Linked DNA regions of Dyadobacter chenhuakuii. The protein of the gene in region 1 binds, or shares a complex with, the protein of each later gene. Links are inferred from orthologs where the notes say so. Each region holds a gene or a part of one and is shown in the gene's direction. Other genes may lie near its edges.

What was found.
Region 2: the proteins of accD (region 1) and accB are in contact, whole or in part, in a solved structure (PDB 8UXZ), measured with the Escherichia coli proteins. The link is inferred for Dyadobacter chenhuakuii from one-to-one orthologs.
Region 3: the proteins of accD (region 1) and NFI80_RS10885 are in contact, whole or in part, in a solved structure (PDB 8UXZ), measured with the Escherichia coli proteins. The link is inferred for Dyadobacter chenhuakuii from one-to-one orthologs.

The regions. Positions count from the first base shown.
Region 1 is NZ_CP098805.1:4,768,220-4,775,887, forward strand. The notes cover bases 1,493-4,387. They hold accD (acetyl-CoA carboxylase, carboxyltransferase subunit beta), read left to right. Parts: upstream 1,493-2,466; coding sequence 2,467-3,309; downstream 3,310-4,387. Other genes in these bases: ftsZ (cell division protein FtsZ), read left to right, coding at 1,493-1,647; NFI80_RS19890 (NADPH-dependent FMN reductase), read right to left, coding at 1,686-2,228; NFI80_RS19900 (radical SAM protein), read left to right, coding at 3,311-4,288; NFI80_RS19905 (nuclear transport factor 2 family protein), read right to left, coding at 4,290-4,387. Also shown: cell division protein FtsA, read left to right, coding at 1-188; more of ftsZ, read left to right, coding at 223-1,492; more of NFI80_RS19905, read right to left, coding at 4,388-4,769; SsrA-binding protein SmpB, read left to right, coding at 4,830-5,288; NFI80_RS19915 (HNH endonuclease), read left to right, coding at 5,433-5,942; rpsA (30S ribosomal protein S1), read left to right, coding at 6,141-7,668.
Region 2 is NZ_CP098805.1:4,052,814-4,060,362, forward strand. The notes cover bases 2,908-5,683. They hold accB (acetyl-CoA carboxylase biotin carboxyl carrier protein), read left to right. Parts: upstream 2,908-3,942; coding sequence 3,943-4,425; downstream 4,426-5,683. Other genes in these bases: NFI80_RS16710 (beta-ketoacyl-ACP synthase III), read left to right, coding at 2,908-3,311; efp (elongation factor P), read left to right, coding at 3,339-3,905; accC (acetyl-CoA carboxylase biotin carboxylase subunit), read left to right, coding at 4,461-5,683. Also shown: NFI80_RS16690 (acetyltransferase), read left to right, coding at 1-224; NFI80_RS16695 (YceD family protein), read left to right, coding at 298-849; rpmF (50S ribosomal protein L32), read left to right, coding at 962-1,156; phosphate acyltransferase PlsX, read left to right, coding at 1,289-2,227; more of NFI80_RS16710, read left to right, coding at 2,316-2,907; more of accC, read left to right, coding at 5,684-5,804; NFI80_RS16730 (DUF5618 family protein), read right to left, coding at 5,888-6,259; NFI80_RS16735 (Gfo/Idh/MocA family oxidoreductase), read right to left, coding at 6,332-7,549. UniProt on the Escherichia coli protein: This protein is a component of the acetyl coenzyme A carboxylase complex; first, biotin carboxylase catalyzes the carboxylation of the carrier protein and then the transcarboxylase transfers the carboxyl group to form malonyl-CoA.
Region 3 is NZ_CP098805.1:2,619,283-2,626,889, forward strand. What follows is about bases 2,046-4,879. They hold NFI80_RS10885 (acetyl-CoA carboxylase carboxyltransferase subunit alpha), read left to right. Parts: upstream 2,046-2,902; coding sequence 2,903-3,856; downstream 3,857-4,879. Other genes in these bases: NFI80_RS10880 (MBL fold metallo-hydrolase RNA specificity domain-containing protein), read left to right, coding at 2,046-2,868; NFI80_RS10890 (HAD family hydrolase), read left to right, coding at 3,865-4,500; NFI80_RS10895 (site-2 protease family protein), read left to right, coding at 4,490-4,879. In the rest of the region: dacB (D-alanyl-D-alanine carboxypeptidase/D-alanyl-D-alanine endopeptidase), read right to left, coding at 1-1,323; more of NFI80_RS10880, read left to right, coding at 1,444-2,045; more of NFI80_RS10895, read left to right, coding at 4,880-5,692; NFI80_RS10900 (phosphotriesterase family protein), read left to right, coding at 6,080-7,117; NFI80_RS10905 (sensor histidine kinase), read right to left, coding at 7,140-7,607. UniProt on the Escherichia coli protein: Component of the acetyl coenzyme A carboxylase (ACC) complex. First, biotin carboxylase catalyzes the carboxylation of biotin on its carrier protein (BCCP) and then the CO(2) group is transferred by the carboxyltransferase to acetyl-CoA to form malonyl-CoA.

The DNA.
Region 1 (7,668 bases):
GTAATATAGATCCCCGGGTAAAATCGGTCTGCAAGCCTACGACTTCATTTAACACAGGCACTGTTGTGCAGCGTGAGAAAGTAAAGGAAATTCCGCCTAAGGAAGAGCCGGGTAAGAAAGTCGGGACTTTTTGGGATAGCTTTAACAGCATTATCCGCAAAAAAGATGATGGTCTGAGTGACTATTGAAAACAAAGCATAAACGCATTCAATCTCCGAAAATATGAATAAAAGCTTGTTGCAATCTTTAGACCAGGACTACATTGTGAACGAAATAATTAAAGACCAGCCCACCGGCGAACACCAGGCAGAGCCAGCCATTATCAAGGTGATCGGTGTTGGAGGTGGAGGAAGCAATGCGGTCAACTACATGTTTGAGAGAAAGATCAAGGATGTAGAATTTGCAGTGTGTAATACCGACCGCCAGGCGCTTGCTAACAGCCCGGTGCCCGTAAAAATCCAGCTTGGTGCAACATTAACGCAAGGCTTGGGAGCCGGAACGGATGCTACCAAAGGCAAGGAAGCTGCGTTGGAAACGATTGAAGAAATTAAAAGCCTGCTCGGCGGATCAACCCAAATGGTGTTTATCACAGCGGGTATGGGTGGTGGAACAGGAACAGGCGCCGCACCGGTGATTGCACAGCTTGCAAAGGAAATGGGCAAGCTTACAGTGGCGGTAGTAACTGCGCCTTACACCTGGGAAGGACTTGATAAAAAGGAACAGGCACTCGAAGGGATTGAGCAATTAAAGGAGTTCAGTGACACGGTGCTGGTGGTTTTGAATGACAAGCTGGAAGAGCTTTATGAGGACATGACCCTGACACAGGCATTCGCCGAGGCAGACGGCATTCTTCTTAATGCTGTAAAAAGTATTTCTGAGATCATCACGACAAACGGAAATATCAACACGGATTTTAAAGATGTTGAGAAAGTCCTTAAGAATGCAGGCCAGTCGGTAATGGGAACCTCTGAGGCGACCGGAGCTGATCGTGCTTCGATGGCCATTAAGGAAGCGCTGGATTCGCCGCTTTTAAATGACAGGGATATCCGCGGAGCAAAACGCATCCTGGTAACGCTTGCTACAAGCAAGAAAAAGGAAGCGACCATGAAGGAGCAGCGCGAAATCTGGCGTTATGTGCTTTCACAAGTGGGTGGAGAAGCGCGGATGTTCAAGCTGGGAACCATTACAGATGATTCTTTGGGTGATAAATTACGCGTGACGATTGTTGCAGCAGGATTTGATAGCATAGAGTCACCTATCCCGGGAATTGAGCTTAGAAACGGCGTTAAATCCAAAACACCGGATGCCAAGCCTGTTATAGAAGAAATTAAAGCGCCCGAATACGAAACAGAACTGGTCGTGACGAGCGAGCTGGAAGAAAGCACGCCAACCGGCCCGATCGATCTGATCATCGACCGTGAAATTGTACCAAGCGGATTTGCTCAGTTGCCGATCACAGATGTTGAAGGCAATAGTGACTGGGACAATGAAGAAATTGGAAAACTGGATGTAATGATCGCTTCGTTCAAAGACGGCCTGGTTAAATTCGGGGATCTCGAAGGCCCCGCGTTCCGCCGGAGCCGCGTGGAGCTCTGGAAACGCCCCACAGTTCCAGCGACCGAAATGGAGCAGCACTGGTTGAAATAATTAAGGACAAAAAAGGGAGCAAACGCTCCCTTTTTTGCTTAGAAATGGATCATTTGCCCGGCTTGAAGTTCCAGTAGTTCTTTGTACAACGCATTTGATATTACATTGTCATGATAATGTGAGCGGATCTGCCCTAACTTCACCCGTAATGCCAATGTGTTCATGCCCAGATAACTGAATACATCATTCAGATGGCTCAATGCTAATGCAGCTCCTTGCATATTGGAAGATAAGCCCACCAGTGCGGCCTTCTTATTGGTAAAGCTGTTGGGATAAGGCAGCCCGTCGATAAACGCTTTGAGAACGCCGGGATAGGAACCATTGTACTCGGGAACGATAAAGATAAATTTGTCCGTTTGTTCCAGCAGGGATTTGAGATTATTAAAATCTGAGTTTTTCCCTGAATTTTCGTACATCGCCGACACGGTGAAATCATGCGGCAGGTTTATCAGATCAAGGATTGTACTGGGAACATTGAGCTTATTGAATATTTCCTGATAATAGTCCGCTATTTTTCGTGACATGGAGTTGGGCCTGTTAGTGCCTACAATGATCACGATAGGAGAAGAAGTTGTTGTCATGAATGTAAAGTAAAGAGGCGGATGTCGCCTGTATGTTGCCCCTTAATGGGCTGATTTAGTAACAAATTAAGGACAAAATTGTTCAAGATAGTGCCTTAAACAGCTTATCAATGTAATGTTGCGGCATAGTTCGTTTTACTATGCATGACATTTATTGCTATCTTTGAGGCCAACATTCATCATGAAAAGCAGTTAAAAATCTGATATTCAGATTTTTAAAATTAACTCACGTAATAGTATGTCCTGGTTTATTCGTAAAGAGAAAGGTATTAATACACCCACCGAAATGAAGCGTGAAGCTCCTGACGGTTTATGGTACCAGTGTTCTAATTGTAAAAAAATTACGCCTACCAGAGAGCATAAGCAGAATGCGTTCACTTGTCCGCATTGCAATTATCACGAAAAGGTGGGTTCTGATGTTTATTTCAACCTGTTATTCGATGATAATGAGTTTATAGAGCTCGACGAAAATCTCATGTCGGGCGACCCGCTTCATTTTGTTGATACAAAAGCTTACCCCGACCGCATTAAGTCCACAATGCAGAAAACGGGTTTAAAAGATGCGGTCAGGACAGGTCACGGCAAGATGAATGAGCTGGACATTGTGATCGCTTGTATGGATTTCAATTTCATTGGCGGATCTATGGGTTCGGTTGTGGGGGAGAAGATCGCCCGTGCGATTACATATGCATTGGAGCACAAGCACCCGTTCCTGATGATCTCAAAATCGGGTGGAGCGCGGATGATGGAAGCTGGATTTTCACTGATGCAAATGGCAAAGACTTCTGCTCGTTTGGCACAACTATCGGAAGCAAAAATTCCATATATATCACTTTTGACGGATCCTACAACGGGCGGTGTTACTGCATCCTACGCAATGTTGGGCGACTTCAACATTTCAGAACCAGAAGCGTTGATCGGTTTTGCAGGCCCGCGCGTAATTCGTGAAACCATTGGTAAAGATTTGCCAAAAGGATTTCAAAGCGCTGAATTTGTTCTGGAACACGGCTTCCTGGATTTCATTGTGGACCGCAAAGACCTGAAAGATAAATTAACCAGCCTGCTTACCATGCTTCGTTGATATGCGTTTGATTTCCCATCCGGTCCTTTGCAATTACTACGTGACTTATCGCTGCAATGCATCATGTGGTTTCTGCGACATTTGGGAAAAGCCTTCGCCCTACATTACGGTTGAGAATTTAAGAGAAAATTTAAGGGATCTGAAAAAGCTGGGCGTTAAGGTCATCGACTTTACCGGCGGCGAACCACTGCTTCACCGGCAGCTGGATGTGCTCTTAAAAGAAGCCAAAGACTACGGCATGATCACTACGGTGACCAGCAACGGACTACTTTATCCAAAACAAGCGGAAAAGCTCCGTGGCCTCATTGATATGCTCCACTTCTCGCTCGATTCCCCGGACCGCGATGAGCATGATAAATCGAGAAATGTGAAGTGCTTTGATAAGGTGATGGAATCCATAGCGATCGCTAAATCACTAGGCGAACGCCCGGACATTATCTTTACGGTTTTTGAAAATAATGTTAATCAAATCCGGCAGCTTTGGGAAGAAGTTTGTTTACCCAATGATCTGATTCTGATCTTAAACCCTGTTTTTGAATACAACAATGTCGGCTCAAATCTTTCGAAAGAAACATTGAACGAGCTGACATGGTGGGGAAAACAGAAGAACATTTACCTTAACGAAGCATTCATCCAATTGCGGCTCGATGGCGGAAACCACGTCGAAGATCCGGTGTGCAAAGCGGCCAGCACAACTATTGTCATCTCTCCCGAAAACAAGCTCGTTTTGCCCTGTTATCATTTGGGCCTGAAAGATTTTCCTATCGAAGGAAATCTCTTCGATCTCTATCATTCCGACGAAGTCCAAAAGCTCGTAGCATTGGAAGGCAAATTACCGGCATGCGAAAGCTGCGCAATCAATTGCTATATGCAGCCCTCATTTGCCGTGGAAATGAATAAATACTGGTGGAAAGCGCTTCCCAGCACCATTAAGTATAACCGCATTAAAGGGACCTGGAAGCAGATGGTGCGGTTTTAGTTTATAAGCAGCCTTCTTTTCTTCGCGTGTCTGTTATGGAGGTTATTTTCCAGGTATTAGCGATTTTTATCAATGTGAAAACATTCACGCCGCAATGTGAGAATTTCTCCCCCAGGAAGAATTTATAAGGAGCCCACACAATGGCCATTGGCCCATCTACTGAAATGTTCACTTTATAAATCTGCTCATCCCACTTTTCTGAATGTGGTTTACCCACGGCTTTAACAAATCCGTCGATTGAGCTTTTCTTAATCGCAATGGAATCCTTTGGATTTTCCGGCACCGACATCATTGTGCTGCCTAGCGCAAAGGCATTTCGCACTTTCGTTGAGTCTCCTTCGCGCATTCCGTCAAACAATGCATTTACAGTGCTCATAATGCGAGGATCATATTCCTGGCTGAATGCGCTGTTTGCAAAGAAAAACATTGAGATCATCGTCAGGACGAATCTCAGACGGTTCATGTGTGCATGCTTTTTCATTAATTGGTATAGTTTTAACAAAAGCTTAATTTTGAGCCCCTTTTGAATTTGAGAATTAATATGTCTGAAAAAATAGTTAAAAAAGTAGATATAAAAAACCGCAAGGCCTCCTTCGAATATTTCTTCCTGGAAGAGTTTACGACCGGAATGGTGCTGACCGGAACAGAGATAAAGTCGATCCGGCAAGGCAAAGTGAATTTCCAGGATGCATACTGTCTGTTTATGGACGGAGAGCTTTATATCAGGAGCCTGCACATTTCCCCTTATACGGAAGGGACACATTACAATCACGACCCAATGCGTGACCGTAAATTACTCATTACCAAGAGAGAACGCCGGAAGTTGAATGAGAATCTGAAAGATCAGGGCTTAACGATCATTCCGGTAAGGCTTTTTACCAGCGAGCGCGGGCTGGCGAAGTTGCACATTGCTTTGGCCAAAGGTAAAAAGTTGTACGACAAGCGCGATTCCATCAAAGAAAAGGACATGAAGCGCGAAACGGATCGCATGAATCTTTAGGTAACTATCCTTTACTCTAAAAACAGCTAAATGGGTGATACAGGGCATCTTCTGCAAATTATTTTTTCACAATAATTGAATTTGCGGGCGCGTTTTGTAAGGTAAAAATTCCTATATTGTCGGAATTAAATACCTCTAGGGCTCATGGGTAAAGTACTGGTTCTTAATCAAGATTATAGTGCGTTAAGTGTTTGCACCGTTCCAAAGGCGTTTTTATTAGTCTACATGAACAAGGCCGAAATGCTGGCCGAATCGCCGAGACATTATCTCCGAACGGTCAACGATCAGTTTCCCATGCCCGTTGTCATCCGCCTCAACCGCTACATTCATATTCCATACAGAGGTGTCGTCATGACGAGGCAAAACCTTTTCAAGCGGGACAGTAACCGGTGCCAATATTGCGGAACACACGATAATCTCACACTAGACCACGTTATTCCCAAATCCAGAGGTGGCAAAACCACCTGGGATAACCTCGCCACTGCCTGCAAGCGCTGCAATTCAAGAAAAGGAGACCATACACCGGAAGAAGTAGGCATGCCACTTCGCCAGCGCCCTTTCCGTCCTTCGTTTTTAATGTTCATCAGGGATTTTTCCGGTTTGGCTGATGCAGAATGGCTTCCGTATCTGGGTGTTAAGGAAAGATCATATTAATTTATAGCCTGAATTTTCCCTTCCGAGAGCTTCAATTCTTCTCGTCTATCATTGATTTCAAAAAAATCCACTCTTACTAGGGATTTTATTTTGAATAATGCGTACTTTTGCGCTCTATTTTTTCAAAAAATACTTGTTTAACTAATTTTCAGCTATTTAGCTCGGAAGCTGATGTACACAGAGCAATAATTCCTATTTATGTCTAAGGAAAATCAACATCAACCTCTTCCTGATTTCGATTGGGATAAAGCAGCAGACAAAGGTTTCGGTACGGGTTATTCAACTGCTGACCGCGATCGTTTCGAACAAATGTATGAGACTACCATTTCTCCTGTTCAGGAAAAGGAAGTAGTAAAAGGTATTGTAGTAGGTATTACAGACCGTGAAGTGATCCTTAACATCGGTTTCAAATCTGATGGTATCGTATCTTCAAATGAATTCCGCGATTTGCCAGGAATGAAAATTGGCGACGAAGTGGAAGTTTACGTAGAAAACCAGGAAGACGCACAGGGTCAGCTTGTTCTTTCACGCAAAAAAGCAAAAGTTATTACTGCATGGGATAACATTCAGAAATCGTTTGACGAGGATGTGGTTATCGATGCTAACGTGAAGAGAAGAACTAAGGGTGGTCTTATTGTTGATATATTCGGCATCGAGGCTTTCTTGCCAGGTTCACAAATCGATGTTAAGCCTATCCGCGATTTCGACATTTTTGTTGGAAAGCGTATGGAGGTTAAAGTTGTTAAGATTAACTACGCAAATGATAACGTAGTTGTATCTCACAAAATATTGATCGAAAAAGATCTTGAAGCACAGCGTCAGCAAATCCTGAACAACCTTGAAAAAGGTCAGGTTCTGGAAGGCGTTATCAAGAACATGACAAACTTTGGTGTGTTCATTGACCTTGGTGGTGTAGATGGTCTTCTTCACATTACTGATATTTCATGGGGCCGTATCAACCACCCATCTGACCTGCTTGCGCTGGATCAGAAATTGAACGTGGTTGTGTTGGATTTCGACGAAGAGAAAAAACGTATTTCTCTTGGCTTGAAACAACTTCAGTCTCACCCATGGGATTCTCTTGCAGAAGAAATGCAGGTTGGATCAAAAGTTACAGGACGTATTGTTAATGTTGCTGATTACGGCGCATTCCTTGAAATCAAACCAGGTGTTGAAGGTTTGATCCACGTTTCTGAAATGTCATGGTCTCAGCACCTGCGCAATCCTCAGGAATTCATGAACGTAAATGACGAAATCAGTGCAGTAGTATTGACACTGGATCGTAACGAGCGTAAAATGTCTCTTGGTATTAAGCAATTGACTGAGGATCCTTGGACACAAGCTTCGTTGAAAGACAAGTATGCAATCGGAACACGTCACAAAGGAGTAGTTCGCAACCTTACTAACTTTGGCTTGTTCATCGAGCTAGAAGAAGGTATCGACGGTCTTGTTCACGTTTCTGACCTTTCATGGACTAAGAAAATCAAACATCCTTCTGACTTCGTGAAAGTAAATGACGAGCTTGAAGTTGTTGTTCTTGAACTGGATGCGGACAACCGTCGTCTGGCTCTTGGCCACAAACAACTTGAAGAAAACCCATGGGATACTTTCGAAAGCATCTTTGAAGTGGGTTCTGTTCATAAATCTACAATTGTTGCAAAAGGTGATAAATTCGCAACCCTTGAACTTCCTTACGGAATCGAAGGCGTTTCGGCTATCAAAAACC
Region 2 (7,549 bases), 710 kb from region 1 along the record:
TGGTGGACACCTGGGTTCAGGTTGGTGATTACGTAACGATCGGTGCAGGCGCTATCATTAATGACCGCGTGAAAATCGGGGATGGCGTTTTTATCGGTTCGGGAGCAATTATTGTGGCTGGGATAGAGATAGGCAAGAATGCGCGGATCGGTGCAGGCTCGGTTGTGGTTGAAAATGTGCCGGCAAAAGCCACTTATTTCGGCAATCCGGCACGCAAGATCTAAGGCCAATAAAATGCGGCCATAGTTTTTTTATTAAATCGAATACATTACCTTTGCAGTCCTTTTGACAGAAAAAGTGAAAGAGCTAAGTAAATACAACATAGACATTTACGGTTTGGAAGACAAACAGTATGCCTATGAAATGGAGTCGGGAGATGCATTTTTCCAGGAACTTGAACAGGATCTGATCGAGTTTGGCCATTTCAAAACGCATGTTGTGCTCAACAAATCGGCCACTATGATCCAGCTTAATTTTCACACAGTAGGAAGCGTTACGCTGACTTGTGACAGAAGCCTGGAACCATTTGAAGAGCCCATTGACCAGGATGATCGCATTATTTTAAAGTTTGGCGATCATAACGAGGAACTGACGGACGAGATCGAGATCATCAACCGCAATACGACCAGGATCAATGTAGCACGCTACATTTTTGACTTCATCGCATTAGCGCTCCCTGTCAAAAAGATCCATCCGGACCTGCGCGGCGAGGAAGAGGAAATTGATCCGTTAGATGAAGCCGAAGGTATTCTGGTCTATTCATCGGAAACCGCGGAAAGTGAAGAAACAGAAGAAGAAGAAAAAATAGATCCCCGCTGGGAAGCATTAAAAAAGCTGAAGGGCGAATAACAATACCCCGCATACCAATACCCGTCGGTTGAAACCGCCGGAAATTTATAATGACCGCCGGTTTCAACCGACGGATAAAACCAAAAACAAAACATACAGAAAATAAAGCATCATGGCACATCCTAAGCGGAGACATTCCACAAGCCGTCGCGATTCGCGCAGAGCACATGATTTCCTTACAGGAAAACAATTAGGCACTGATTCTTCGACAGGAGAAATTCACCAATTCCACCGTGCACACGTTCACGAAGGCAACTTGGTTTATAGAGGTAAAGTTGTAGTTGAGAACTATTCTAAAACAGTCTAGTTTCAGTCGATGAGTATATCAATTTCGCAGCAGCCGTATAAAAGTTGTTGCGAAATTCTTTTTTACTACGGCACATCTGCTAAATTTACACCTTCGATTTCTAACTTATTAGTCTAAAATAACAGCGTGTAAATGAAAATTGCGGTAGATGCCATGGGGGGAGATTTAGCTCCACAGGCAATTGTTGAAGGGGTTATTCAGGCCGCTTCTGAACTACCATCCGAGGCGCGAATCGTTTTAATTGGCCGTGAAAGTGTAATTTGGGACATATTCAACCAGCACAATTTCACTCCTGATAATGTTGACGTCGTTCACGCAGAAGATGTTATTGAGATGGGGGAACATCCAACAAAAGCCCTTTCTCAAAAACCGAATTCCAGCATCGGGATCGGTTTCAAACTTCTGAAAGAAAAAGAAGTCGACATATTCTGTAGTGCCGGTAACACGGGGGCTATGCACGTAGGAGCGCTTTTTAGCATTAAGGCGATCGAAGGAATTATAAGACCAGCTATTGCAGGATTTGTGCCACAGGTTGACGGCAGCTATTCGATTATGCTGGATATTGGCGCTAATGCCGACTGCAAGCCAGAAGTGCTTGCGCAATTTGGAGAGATAGGCTCTATTTTTGCCCAATATACTTTTCAGATAGACAAGCCAAGAGTAGCCCTGATGAACATTGGGGAGGAAGAACAAAAAGGTTCTCTTACAACTCAGGCCACTTATCCCCTGCTCAAACAAAACAAACGAATCAATTTTATAGGAAATATTGAGGGTAAAGATCTCTTTACCAATAAAGCCGATGTAATCGTAACGGATGGCTTTACAGGCAATGTCTTATTTAAATTGGGCGAATCATTCTATGAAATTTCCAAGCAACGGGGTTTCAGCGATGAATTCGTAGATCAAACAAATTACGAATCCATTGGCGGAAGCTCGATCATTGGTGTGAATGGCAATGTCATGATCGCTCATGGCATATCATCGCCGATAGCAATAAAAAATATGCTCGGCTGGGCATATAAACAGGTCAAGTCAAAAGCATATTTGCATATTGCGCAGGCATTGAATTAATTTCCATTGCTGACAACCACGAAATGAATAAATTGATTCTGTTCTTTTTTACAAAAACCTATTCGGATTTTGAATAGTTAAATTTATCATGACCCATATAAAAGCCTCTATAACAGGAATACAAGGGTATGTACCTGATTATATTTTGACAAATGCCGAACTTGAAACCATGGTGGCGACAAATGACGAGTGGATCGTCAGCCGCACCGGCATCAAAGAAAGGCATATCCTCAAAGGCGAAGGTTTAGGAAGTTCTCATATGGGTGCCGAAGCTGTAAAAGGATTGCTTGCCAAAACCAACACCCTTCCCAGCGAAATTGACCTCCTGATCTGCGCCACAACAACCCCCGACTTCATTTTTCCCTGCACTGCCAATCTTATTTGTGATATGGTAGGGATCAAAAACGTCGGAAGCTTTGACATTCAGGCGGCTTGTTCAGGCTTTGTTTATGCACTTACCCTTGGCTCACAGTTTATTGAGACAGGAAAATATAAAAAGATCATTATCGTAGGCGCAGATAAAATGTCTGCGATCGTAGATTACACCGACCGGAAAACATGTATTCTTTTTGGCGATGGCGCAGGCGCTGTTTTGCTTGAACCAGATACAGAAGGAAACGGCATCATTGATTCTATTATCAAATCCGACGGTGCAGGTTATCCTTACCTGAACCAAAAAGCAGGAGGAAGCCGCTATCCGCCCACGCACGAAACCGTAGATGCGCGTTTGCATCACGTATATCAGGATGGTGCTCAGGTATTTAAGTTTGCTGTGACCAATATGGCTGATATTTCGGCCGAGATCATGGAGAAAAATGGCCTTAGCGGGGATGATGTAGCCTGGCTGGTTCCGCATCAGGCAAACAGGCGCATTATTGAAGCAACGGCGCACCGCATGGGTGTGGGAATGGATAAAGTAATGGTGAACATCCAGAAATATGGAAATACCACCTCCGCAACCATTCCACTATGTCTTTGGGATTATGAATCGCAATTAAAAAAGGGTGATAATCTCGTTCTGGCTGCCTTTGGAGGCGGATTTACGTGGGGCTCCATTTATCTGAAGTGGGCCTACGGCGAATAAAATATTAATACTAATTTTTGAATTAAAATGGCAACTACCGCAGATTTGCGTAACGGATTAGTGATCAACTTCAATCACGATCTTTTTCAAGTAATTGAATTTCAGCATGTAAAACCTGGAAAGGGCAATGCATTTGTTCGTACCAAGCTGAAAAGCCTTACTTCGGGCAAAGTTTTGGATAACACATTCTCCTCCGGCGCAGGCATAATTCCGGTTCGTGTGGAGAGACATAAATTTCAGTTTCTGTACAAGGATGAAATGGGTTTCAATTTCATGAATGCAGAAACATTCGATCAGGTTTCGATCGATGAAAAACTGATCACCAATGCTGATTTAATGAAAGAAGGTCAGGAAGTTGAGATCCTGATCAACACAGAAACTGACGCTGCGCTGCTTTGCGAATTGCCTCCGTTTGTCGAGCTTTTGGTAACTTATTCTGAGCCAGGCTTAAAAGGTGATACGGCGAACTCTCCCAAGAAAGCGATCGAGGTGGAAACCGGTGCGAGGATCATGGTTCCTTTATTCATTGAAGAAGGCCAGAAAATTAAAGTTGACACGCGCACGTACGATTACGTAGAAAGAGTAAAAGCATAGCTCAACGATCATCACCCACAGTTTTAATTTTGACTAAATGGAAACCAAAGAAATCCAAAAATTGATTGACTTCATTGCCCAGTCGGGACTTGATGAAGTGAACATTGAAACGACCGATTTGAAAATAAAGGTGAAGCGCTACGGTTCTGCACCAACGGCATCATTATCTTCGTCACAAGCGGCACCAGCGCCCTCATATGCACCGGTTACGCCTACTACGGCCGTTACGCATTCCGCACCTGCTGAGCCAGCGGTTTCCTCAGAATCAGCATCTTCCAATCTGATCACTATAAAATCGCCAATGATTGGCACATTCTATCGTGCTTCAAGCCCTGAAACACCTGCTTTCGCTAACATCGGCGACGAAATTAAGCCGGGTAAAGTGGTTTGTGTGATCGAAGCAATGAAGCTTTTCAACGAAATAGAATCTGAGATCTCAGGAAAAATTGTAAAAGTATTGGTTGAAAACGCCACTCCGGTTGAATTTGACCAGCCTTTATTCCTAGTTGAGCCTATATAAGGCAATGGACGATCTATAAAACTTAATTGATTTTCATGTTTAAAAAGATACTCATTGCCAACCGGGGCGAGATCGCCTTGCGTGTTATCAGGACCTGTCGTGAAATGGGCATCAAAACGGTTGCTGTGTATTCCACAGCCGATCGTGATAGTCTTCACGTTCGCTTTGCAGATGAAGCCGTTTGTATCGGTCCGCCGCCAAGCCGTCAGTCCTATCTGAGCATTCAAAATATCATTTCAGCCGCCGAAGTTACGGGCGCAGACGCCATCCATCCTGGTTATGGATTTTTGTCTGAAAATGCTGAATTCTCTCAAATATGTGCCGATTACGGCATTAAATTCATTGGTGCAACTGCCGCCCAGATCAACGGGATGGGTGATAAAGCCACTGCGAAAGCAACCATGATCGCTGCCGGTGTTCCGGTTGTTCCGGGTTCGGAAGGACTTTTGGAATCGGTGGAACAGGGTAAAATGCTGGCAGAAGGCATTGGTTATCCGGTAATCGTAAAGGCAACTGCCGGTGGCGGTGGCCGCGGCATGCGGATCATTAACAAGCCCGATGAATTTGAAAAGGCATGGAATGATGCCCGCACAGAGTCAGCAGCAGCATTTGGTAACGACGGTTTATATCTCGAAAAATTTGTAGAAGAGCCGCGCCACATTGAAATTCAGATCATTGGAGATCAGTTTGGTAAGGTTTGCCACTTGTCGGAACGCGATTGCTCTATCCAGCGTCGTCACCAGAAACTGGTTGAAGAAACGCCTTCTCCGATCATTACGGATGAACTTCGGGAAAGAATGGGTGCAGCCGCCATCAAAGGTGCGCAGGCCATTGGTTACGAAGGAGCAGGAACCATTGAATTCCTGGTAGACAAGCACGGTGAGTTCTTCTTTATGGAAATGAACACCCGAATTCAGGTTGAGCACCCTATTACTGAGGAAGTTACTGATTTTGACCTGATTAAGGAGCAAATCAAAGTAGCAGCAGGTGAGCCGATTTCAGGCGTCAACTACACGCCAAAGCTTTTCGCTATGGAATGCCGCATTAATGCAGAAGATCCCGCGAACAATTTCCGCCCTGCACCAGGCAAGATCACCAATCTGCATTTCCCAGGCGGTCACGGTGTTCGGATCGACAGCCACGTTTACAGCGGCTACACCATTCCACCAAATTACGATTCCATGATCGCCAAACTGATCGTCAGCGGCCAGTCACGCGAAGAAGTAATCACACGTATGAAGCGTGCATTACAGGAATTCGTCATCGAAGGAATTAAAACCACGATCCCCTTCCATATTAAACTCATGGACGATCCCGGCTTCAAATCCGGAAACTTCACAACGAAATATTTGGAGACGTTTGATTTTTCGACTTTGTAGAGAGAACATATAAAACAGAAGGTGGCTGCTAGTTCGCACTGGCAGCCATTTTTGTTTTCTGAATAATCTTAATGCAGGATTGTTTAATTTAAAATAGCAAGCATCTTCCTCGTAGCGTCCAGCCCTTCCTTAATCGTCCTTACTGAAGGCGTTCCGTGATAGTAACCTGCCAGATGAAGCGTGTCGTACGCCTCATTCAAATAGGAAAGCAATGTCTTGTTATACTTTCTAAGCCTGTTGCGGTAATCTTCAATGCTTTTGGGTTTCACAAATTTTGCACCCTCTCGTTTCTTCAAATACTCATCCGCAATCATGAGTGCAGCGTTATAAGCCGTCCCAGATGCCATCTGAACATATTTAATGTCTTTGTACTCACTCCCATCCTTTTGTGCCTTCGTGCCAAGGATCTCTTTTGCATTGTTTAGATACCTGTCAATTTCTGGATATGCATTCATGTGTGTAATGTTAAATAACTCAAAGGTAATAAAATAGCCCGGACAAAGTCCTGGCCATTCGTCAGGCTTAGTCTAAACCCCCCCAGGCAACGAATAAGGTGCCCGATACTTCCTGGTCAAATACTTATTCGCATCATCGTCATTTATAAACTTTTCCGTCTTGGGGTCGAAGGTTAATGCTCTTCCGGTTCGGTAGGCGATGTTGCCCAGGTGGGCCAGGCCGGAGGAAAGGTGGGCGGTTTCTACGGGGCCGTTCAGGATCTTTGGGTCTTTGGCTACCACGGCGTCGATGAAGTTTTTGTAATGGTCGCCACCAGCTTTGCGCGTTGGGCCGGGTTTCTTTTCTTTGCCCAGGAATGTTTCGTAGAAATCGTAACCTTTTACGACCATATAGCCTTCGGAACCATAGAAAATGTTGCCGATCCCTGTGCCGCCTTCGTCGTTCGTCATCCAGGGACGTACTTCAAATTCAATGATCTTTTTCTCTTTGGGATATACAAATGATGACGTCAGCACTTCGGGCGTTTCCTTGGCATCGTTCCACAGAAATTTGCCGCCGGATGAAGTGATTTTCTCAGGAAAACTGTCCACGCCCAGGCCCCACATGCACATATCCGTTTCGTGAATGCCTTGATTTCCAATGTCTCCATTGCCATAGTTCCAATGCCAGTGCCAATCGTAATGCACGTAATTTTTGGAGAATGGCTTCATTTCCGCTGGTCCGGTCCAGAGGTCGTAATTGAGTCCTGCGGGGATGGGTTCGGTGCCTTTGTCACCAATATCTGGGCGCCATTTGTAGACCAAACCTCTTGCCATGTAAACATTGCCTATTAATCCTTCGCGCAAATGTTTCACAGCTTCCTGCAATGCTTCGGAACTGCGTAACTGAACGCCGTGCTGCACAACCCGTTTGTATTTATGCGCAGCCTCAACCAGCTTCCGTCCTTCGGCAAGATTATGAGAACCGGGCTTTTCCACATACACATCCTTGCCTGCCTGACAAGCCCATATCGCTGCCAGTGCATGCCAGTGATTGGGTGTTGCAATGCTGACGGCGTCAATGGTTTTGTCCTCAAAAACCTTACGGAGATCATTTTCCATCTTCACCTTCTTCCCTGTCTTTTCCTCAAATTCCTTCGCTCTTTTTTGAAGAATGTTGTTATCCGGATCACATAATGTGGCTACTTCTACATTGCTGAGGTTATTAAAACCGCTGATATGGCTTTGCCCACGCCCGTTCACACCCAGGACTGCCACCCGCACGCGGTCGTTGGCGCCGAAAGCACTGGC
Region 3 (7,607 bases), 2.1 Mb from region 1 along the record:
AATAGACCCGCTCTTAACATGCATATTCCCAGCGGCTTTCGTGCCCTTACCAAGGTTCCGGACGGTGCCATTCAAGCCGAGGACGGCAATGCTCTTGTAAAAATCATTGAAACTGGCATCCTTGTTGGCGACGTTCAGAATGTCTGTCAGGCTGTGGGTTGTGATGGAGCCGGACGGTGACAGGCCACTCCCGTCTTTGATATAAAATCCCCTCAAATCCGCTCCTTTACCCGACCAGTAAGCTGTTATGGCCTTGGCTGCATCATCAAATGCTGCATTTCCGGCAAGTCGTTTGCCGGCTTGCTTAAAAAGTGCGTCGGCGTACAAGTTAACGCTCCAAAAATTAGTTTGCTGGCAAAGATCTCGCAACGGCGGTGACTCGTATTTGTCCAGCACAACCTTCGGATTGGCAAACGCGGCAGGCATTCCGGGCTGCGGCACTTTGTTCTCTCCTATTCCGATGGCGGCGTTTAACAAACTATTTTTCAATGCAAAAGCCACATATTCAGCTGCATTGGGAATCGAACCTTTTACTGTAAACACTGCCGGGCCGGCAGGGATTGTGCCGGTAAGGACGACCTCATTGCCCAGCGGACTGCTGTAAACAATGGTCTTATCCCCAGAGCCTTTCTCACCCGTTGTTACCTTATTGACAAATGTCAGGTAAGGAATGGCTGGCTCGATACCAACAAATGTGGTGGGATCGCCAAAGTCCGCGCCGGGCTTGAATTTAATTTTGTACAAATTTTCGTTGAAATTCAATCCTGAAACACCTGCTCCGTAATAATTCCCCAAATCCCCCCAGATCCAGGTGCTGGCAACGGTTTCGGCATCGAAAAAGGAGGCGTCGGGAATGATACTGCCTTTGATATACCGGACGCCCGTTTTCTTAACCGCTGCAACCCAACGGGTAATGACCTCGTTTGCTGTGGGATACCCCTTGAAACGTTCACTTCCCAGCGACGGATCGCCGGTTCCGTGAATGTATACATTACCGATTAATGTGTCGTTTCTGATGATCCCGTCGTGTTCCAGAAATGTTTGAAATTTGAAATCACCACCAAAAACCGCCAGCGCTGTGGCTGTTGAGACTAATTTTAATGTGGAAGCGGATGGCAATGAGCGTTCGGTATTCAATGCGAAAACATTTGAGGCATCCTTTACTTTTTTTACACTCAGGGAAAGGGAACCGCTTCGCATCAATTCACTGTTTTCGAGTTCCAGCACGGCATCGCGGAGGTTATTGAGCGCGATACTGTCTATATTTTGAGCATTGGCATTTAAACAGAAAAAAAGAAAAAACAAAAACAGGCCGGATTTCATATTAGTTTAGCAGGGTGACTTTCGCACAGAAAGAGAAGATACCAAATCTAAACTAGTAAGTAATCTCCAAATCTCAGCCGGTTTTTGGTACTTTTGTAAGATACACCCCATTTCCAACGTATGAAATTGACATTTTGGGGAGCTGCGCAGCAGGTGACAGGTAGCATGTTTCTTTTAGAGACAGACGATTACCGAATTTTAATTGACTGCGGCTCTGACTTTGACTTAGACGAGATCGGTAGAAAAACCAGGTATGAGGAGCAAAAAAGTGTATTCCCATTTGATGCGAGTTTAATCAATACAGTACTTTTAACACACGCTCACATTGACCATTCGGGCAACATTCCGAATCTGTATAAATATGGATTTGAAGGAAGGGTTGTTTGTACTGAGCCTACCCTGGCGCTCACTTCACTGCTTTTAAGAGATGCCGCTAACCTGCATCAGAAACGCCTGAATGCCCGTATGAACGGTTCTTCCAAGAAAAGAGGCAAGAAAAAGAAGGAGGTTCCGATGGATTATTTCGTTGAAAAGAACGTAAATGAGGCATTGGACAACTTCGTGCCGGTCGCTTTCGGCCAGCGCTATCGCATTGCAGATAATGTAACCATCGTTTTCTACGCGGCCGGGCATTTGCTGGGCGCCGCGCATATTGTGCTCGAAGTTTATGAAGATGGCGAAAAAAAGCGAATCTGCTTTTCCGGGGACATCGGCCGGAGCAATTATCCGCTGCTAATTGATCCCCAGGAAATCCCGCAGGTTGATTATTTGATCTGCGAATCCACTTACGGAAACCGTCTGCATGAGGACCAGGGCTCGCCCGCGGAAGCGTTAGCAGATGTGATCAAACGAACTTGCATTGATATTCCGGGCAGGTTAATTATTCCTTCGTTCAGTGTGGGCCGCACGCAGGCGCTCCTTTACACATTGAATAAGATCTACATGGATCATTCATTTCCAAACTTAAAGGTGTTCTCAGACAGTCCGCTGGCGCATAGCAGCACGAAAGTGTACCAGCGCCACGTGCGTCTGCTGAATAAGGAAGCACGCACTTTTCAGGACGATAATGACATGCTCTTTGATTTTGACAACCTTATCTATCTCGAAAGCTCGGATGCCAGCAAGGCTGTTTCCAACTACAACGAACCCTGCATTATCATCTCGTCTTCGGGTATGGTCCAGGGCGGTCGTGTGGAGCAGCACGTGGAGGCTAATATTGGCAACCCTTATGCCACGATCCTGATGATCGGATATGCTTCTGAGGGAACATTGGGATGGCGGCTTCTGAATGGACAGGACACAATTTCAATTCGCGGAAAGCAGCTGCCCGTCTTGGCTAATATTGAAAAAATTGACGTATTTAGCGGCCACGGAGATCAGAATGATTTATTGAAATTCATCAAATTACAAGATCCGGAAAAGCTGAAAGGCATTTTTCTGGTACACGGAGAACAGCAAAGCATGGCTGATTTCCAAAGTAAAATTCAAGAAAACGGCTATAAATCGGTAGAAATACCATTGAGGGGACGCACTTACGAACTTTAAGCTGCCCCGCTGCCAGACAAACAAGAACCTGAATATGAGAACATACCTGGATTTCGAAAAACCTATGGCCGAGCTCGAACGCAAGCTCGAAGAAATGAAAACACTGGCGCAGAACAATAATGTGGATTTTTCCGGCGCCATTTCCTTATTGGAAAACAATATAACAGATCTTCGAAAGGAAATTTTTGAGAACCTTACACGCTGGCAGCGTGTGCAGCTCTCGCGCCATCCGGACCGTCCATATACGCTCGATTACATTGAGCTGATCTGCGACGAGTTCATCGAATTGCATGGTGACCGCCAGGTTCGGGATGATCCGGCTATTATTGGCGGGCTTGCCAATGTAGGCGGACAGTCTTTCATGCTCATAGGACAACAAAAAGGCCGGAATACAAAACAAAGGCAGCACCGGAACTTTGGTATGCCTAATCCCGAAGGCTATCGCAAGGCATTACGCCTGATGAAACTGGCTGAAAAATTCAACAAACCTATTATTACCCTTATCGACACTCCGGGCGCATTTCCAGGTATGGAGGCTGAGGAACGCGGTCAGGGCGAGGCCATTGCGCGCAACCTGAAAGAAATGTTCATGCTGAAAGTGCCGGTAATATGCATCGTGATTGGTGAAGGCGCTTCGGGCGGTGCGCTGGGAATTGCCATAGGCGACCGTGTTTTAATGTTGGAAAATACTTGGTACTCAGTGATTTCCCCTGAAAACTGTTCAGCAATCCTTTGGAGAAGCTGGGATTTCAAAGAACAGGCTGCCGAAGCGATGAAAATCACGGCTAAGGATATGAAAAAGAACGGGTTGATCGACGGCATTATTCCCGAACCATTGGGCGGAGCACATTTAGATCACCACTGGATGGCCGAGAAATTGAAAATGGTTATCCTGGAAAACATTAACGAACTCGCTGCGATTGAGCACCAGGACAGGATTGACCAACGCATTGAGAAATTCTGTGCAATGGGTGTAGTTGTTGAATAACCGGAACAATGAAGAATAGCAAGATAAAGAATATCATTTTTGACCTGGGCGACGTAATTCTGAACATTGACGTGCCCGTTGCGTCAAAATCATTTGCAGAACTAAGCGGCAGGGAACAAGCTGAAATCCTTGAACTATTCAGCAAAAATGCGCTTTTCCGGCAGTTTGAAACGGGCGAACTGGACGAAGCGGGTTTTCGCAATTATGTGCGGAAAATCCTGGAATTCTCCGATCTCTCCGACGAAGCCATTGATACAGCCTGGAACAGTCTCCTGCTGGATCTTCCTCCGGAGCGCGTGGAACTGCTTCAAAACCTATCAAAAAATTACCGGCTTTTCCTGCTGAGCAACACAAGCTCGATCCACATTACACAGGTTAACAAAATTCTGGAAGCATCAACCGGCGTTAAAAAGCTGGATGATCTTTTCGAAACTGTTTTCCTATCCTATGAAATGGGGTTAATGAAGCCAGACCCGCGGATTTATCAAAAAGTGTTGGAACAGGCAGGTCTTAAAGCAGAGGAGACCCTTTTCCTGGACGATAACCGCGACAACATTGAGGCCGCTTCGTTATTAGGAATTGACACCATTCACGTCCAGAAACCAGTAACCATTTTGGAATATCTTAAAGACTATGCAGTCTAACACACGCACTTACATCATTCAGGCCGTTCTTTTCATTCTGACGATCATTACCACCACAATGGCTGGCGCTGAATGGATTTACGGCAACATTTTTGCTTTCGTATACGACTTTGCCTACTTCCTGATGGGCAGCGGGGCTGAAAAGCCGGTCACCGATGAAACCGTTAAATTTCTCGGGTGGGCTGAATTTAAGCAGGGCTTCCAATTTTCAATCCCTTTTCTGGCGATCCTGACCATTCATGAGTTCGGCCATTATTTTGTTGCCAAAATGCATCGCGTAAAGGTTACGCTCCCCTATTACATTCCGCTTTGGTTTGGTATTTCAAACAGTATCGGAACCATGGGCGCATTTATTCGCATTAAATCCGTTGTCCGTTCGCGCTTAAAGTTCTTCGATATCGGCATAGCTGGTCCGCTGGCCGGTTTCATTGCTGCTTTGGTGGTTCTCTGGTATGGCTTTACCCATTTGCCACCGCCGGAATACATTTTTTCCATACATCCTGAATACGCGCGGTTTGGTTTGAGTTACCCGCAATTTGCTTATGAAAATGCCTCAGGTAACATTGCATTGGGCGATAACATTCTATTCTGGATGTTTAAAACCTACATTGCAGATCCGGCGCGCTTGCCGCATGCCTACGAAATGATCCATTATCCGTACATTTTCGCAGGATATCTTGCTCTTTTCTTTACATCCCTCAATCTTATTCCAATTGGTCAGCTGGATGGCGGGCACATTCTTTACGGCTTAATCGGCAAGAAAAAATTTGATATCGTTGCGCCGATCCTTTTCGGATTGTTCGCTTTTTATGCTGGTTTGGGTCTTTTTACGGCAGAGTCGTTTGCAACAGGAAGCAATGCTGTTTTCTACGAGCGTTTCTTCTATCTGGCCATCTACATTTATTTCCTATATATCTGTTTCAAAAGGGCCAGCGATAGTCCCATGACGGGCTTAATGCTAAGTTTGATTGTGGTAGTAGGGCAATTCGCCGTATCCTACATTCGGCCCGACTGGCAAGGTTCTACCGGTTTCTTGCCATTCATTTTCATCCTGGGCCGTTTCCTCGGCATCCGCCACCCCGACACCGACGAAAACGAACCCCTCGACGCCCCACGTATCATCCTGGGCATCTGCGCATTAATCATCTTCATCATCTCATTCAGCCCGACTCCGTTTATTTTGATTGAGTAATAAAGCGTTGGATCAGGGGAATCCCAACGAATGAAACATTGTGCAGTTCGTCACATCCCTCGGGGATTTGTGAAATGCCCACGAATAACATATAGCTACCAACATTGCATCGCTCCGCGATTTGGGCGGTTGCGCAATCCCGGAGGGATGAAATATCGGTAGCAACAACGATTGCGAACCGGAGGAAATCCCACGAGGGATGAAACATTGTGCAGTCCGTCACATCCCTCCGGGATTTGTAAATACTCACGAATAATATATTGCTACCAACATTGCATCGCTCCGCGATTTTGGGCGGTTGTGCAATCCCGGAGGGATGAAGTATCGGTAGCAAAACGAGGGACAATGCGCTTTCAAATGAAGGATCAAAATTGCAACTTCACACATATGAAATCAGTAAACATTAACCCAACCCCTATATTCTCCCGAAGGCAATTCGTTGCTGCTTGCGCCGGCGTGCCGTTTTTGGGGAAATTTACTTTTGATGAACCATTTACATATAGCGTTGCCGGAAAAATCAATGTTGCTGATCTTGGCCACACGCTTATTCATGAGCATGTTCTGGTCGATTTTATCGGGGCGGACAAGGTTACACCGGATCGATGGGATCATGACGAGGTCATCAACAAAGTCCTTCCCTATCTGCTTGAAATTAAGGAAAGGGGCATCAAGAGTCTGGTTGAATGTACGCCTGCTTACCTTGGACGGGACGTATTATTGCTGCAAAAATTATCTAAAAAATCTGGATTGAATGTCTTGACGAACACGGGTTACTATGGTGCTTCGGACAATAAATACTTACCCCGATTTGCTTTCACAGAAACCGCGGAACAACTTTCAAAGCGCTGGATTAACGAATTCCGGAACGGCATTGACGGTACGAACATTAAGCCGGGATTTATTAAAACCAGCGTTAATGCCGGCCAGCTTTCTGAACTTCACCAGAAACTGATCCGTGCAGCCGCACTTACTCATCTACAAACGGGATTAACGATCTGTTCTCATACGGGGCCAGCTCTCCCAGCTGCTCAGGAAATTGAAATATTGCAAAAAAATGGGGTTAGTCCGTCAGCTTTCGTCTGGGTTCACGCCAGCGGAAGCAATGAGGATTTTGAAAAAATTGCGAAAAGTGGTTGCTGGGTTAGTCTGGATGGCGTGAATGAAGATAATGTTGAGAAGATAGCTACGCTGATTTTATTTCTGAAAGCAAAGGGCTTTATAAAACAAATCCTCCTGTCACACGACGCGGGCTGGTATAAACCGGGCGAGCCAAATGGTGGAACATTCAGAGGTTATACCACCATTTCAGACAAGCTTTTACCTCTGTTGAAACAGAAAGGATTCAGCGAGTTCGATACAAAGCAGGTTATGCTCACTAATCCAGCCAATGCATTTACGATCCGTATCCGGAAGTCAAATGCATAAGCAGCATATTTCAACGGATTTCTCAGCCTTCAAATTCGATTCGAAAAGCCGTCCAGCCGTCTGCATTGGTATGTAATGAGAATGTGAATCCGTGGTTGATGAGGATTTCTCTGGCTAATGTGAGCCCTATGCCCTGGCCGTCGTGCTTGGTGCTGAAAAATGGGTTGAAAAGCTGGGCTCCTACTTCTGCTTCGATGGGGCTGCCGTTGTTTTTAATGGTCAGATTATTTTCGGAAACCTCGATTCGGATCTCATTGCCAGGTTTGCACGCCTCAATCGCATTTTTCAGAACATTGACAAGCACGTGCTCCATCTGGCCCACGTCGATTTTTTTAAAGATAACATTTGCCGGCAGTGATGTGTGAATTGAGACACCCCGGTGTGCGGCTGCCGGCTCCATGAAAATAGCTACGTCTTTGACAAATTTATTCAAATCCGTAGGAACCGGCGCGGGTGCTGGCAGCCGAACGACGTCTGCAAAGTTTCGCAT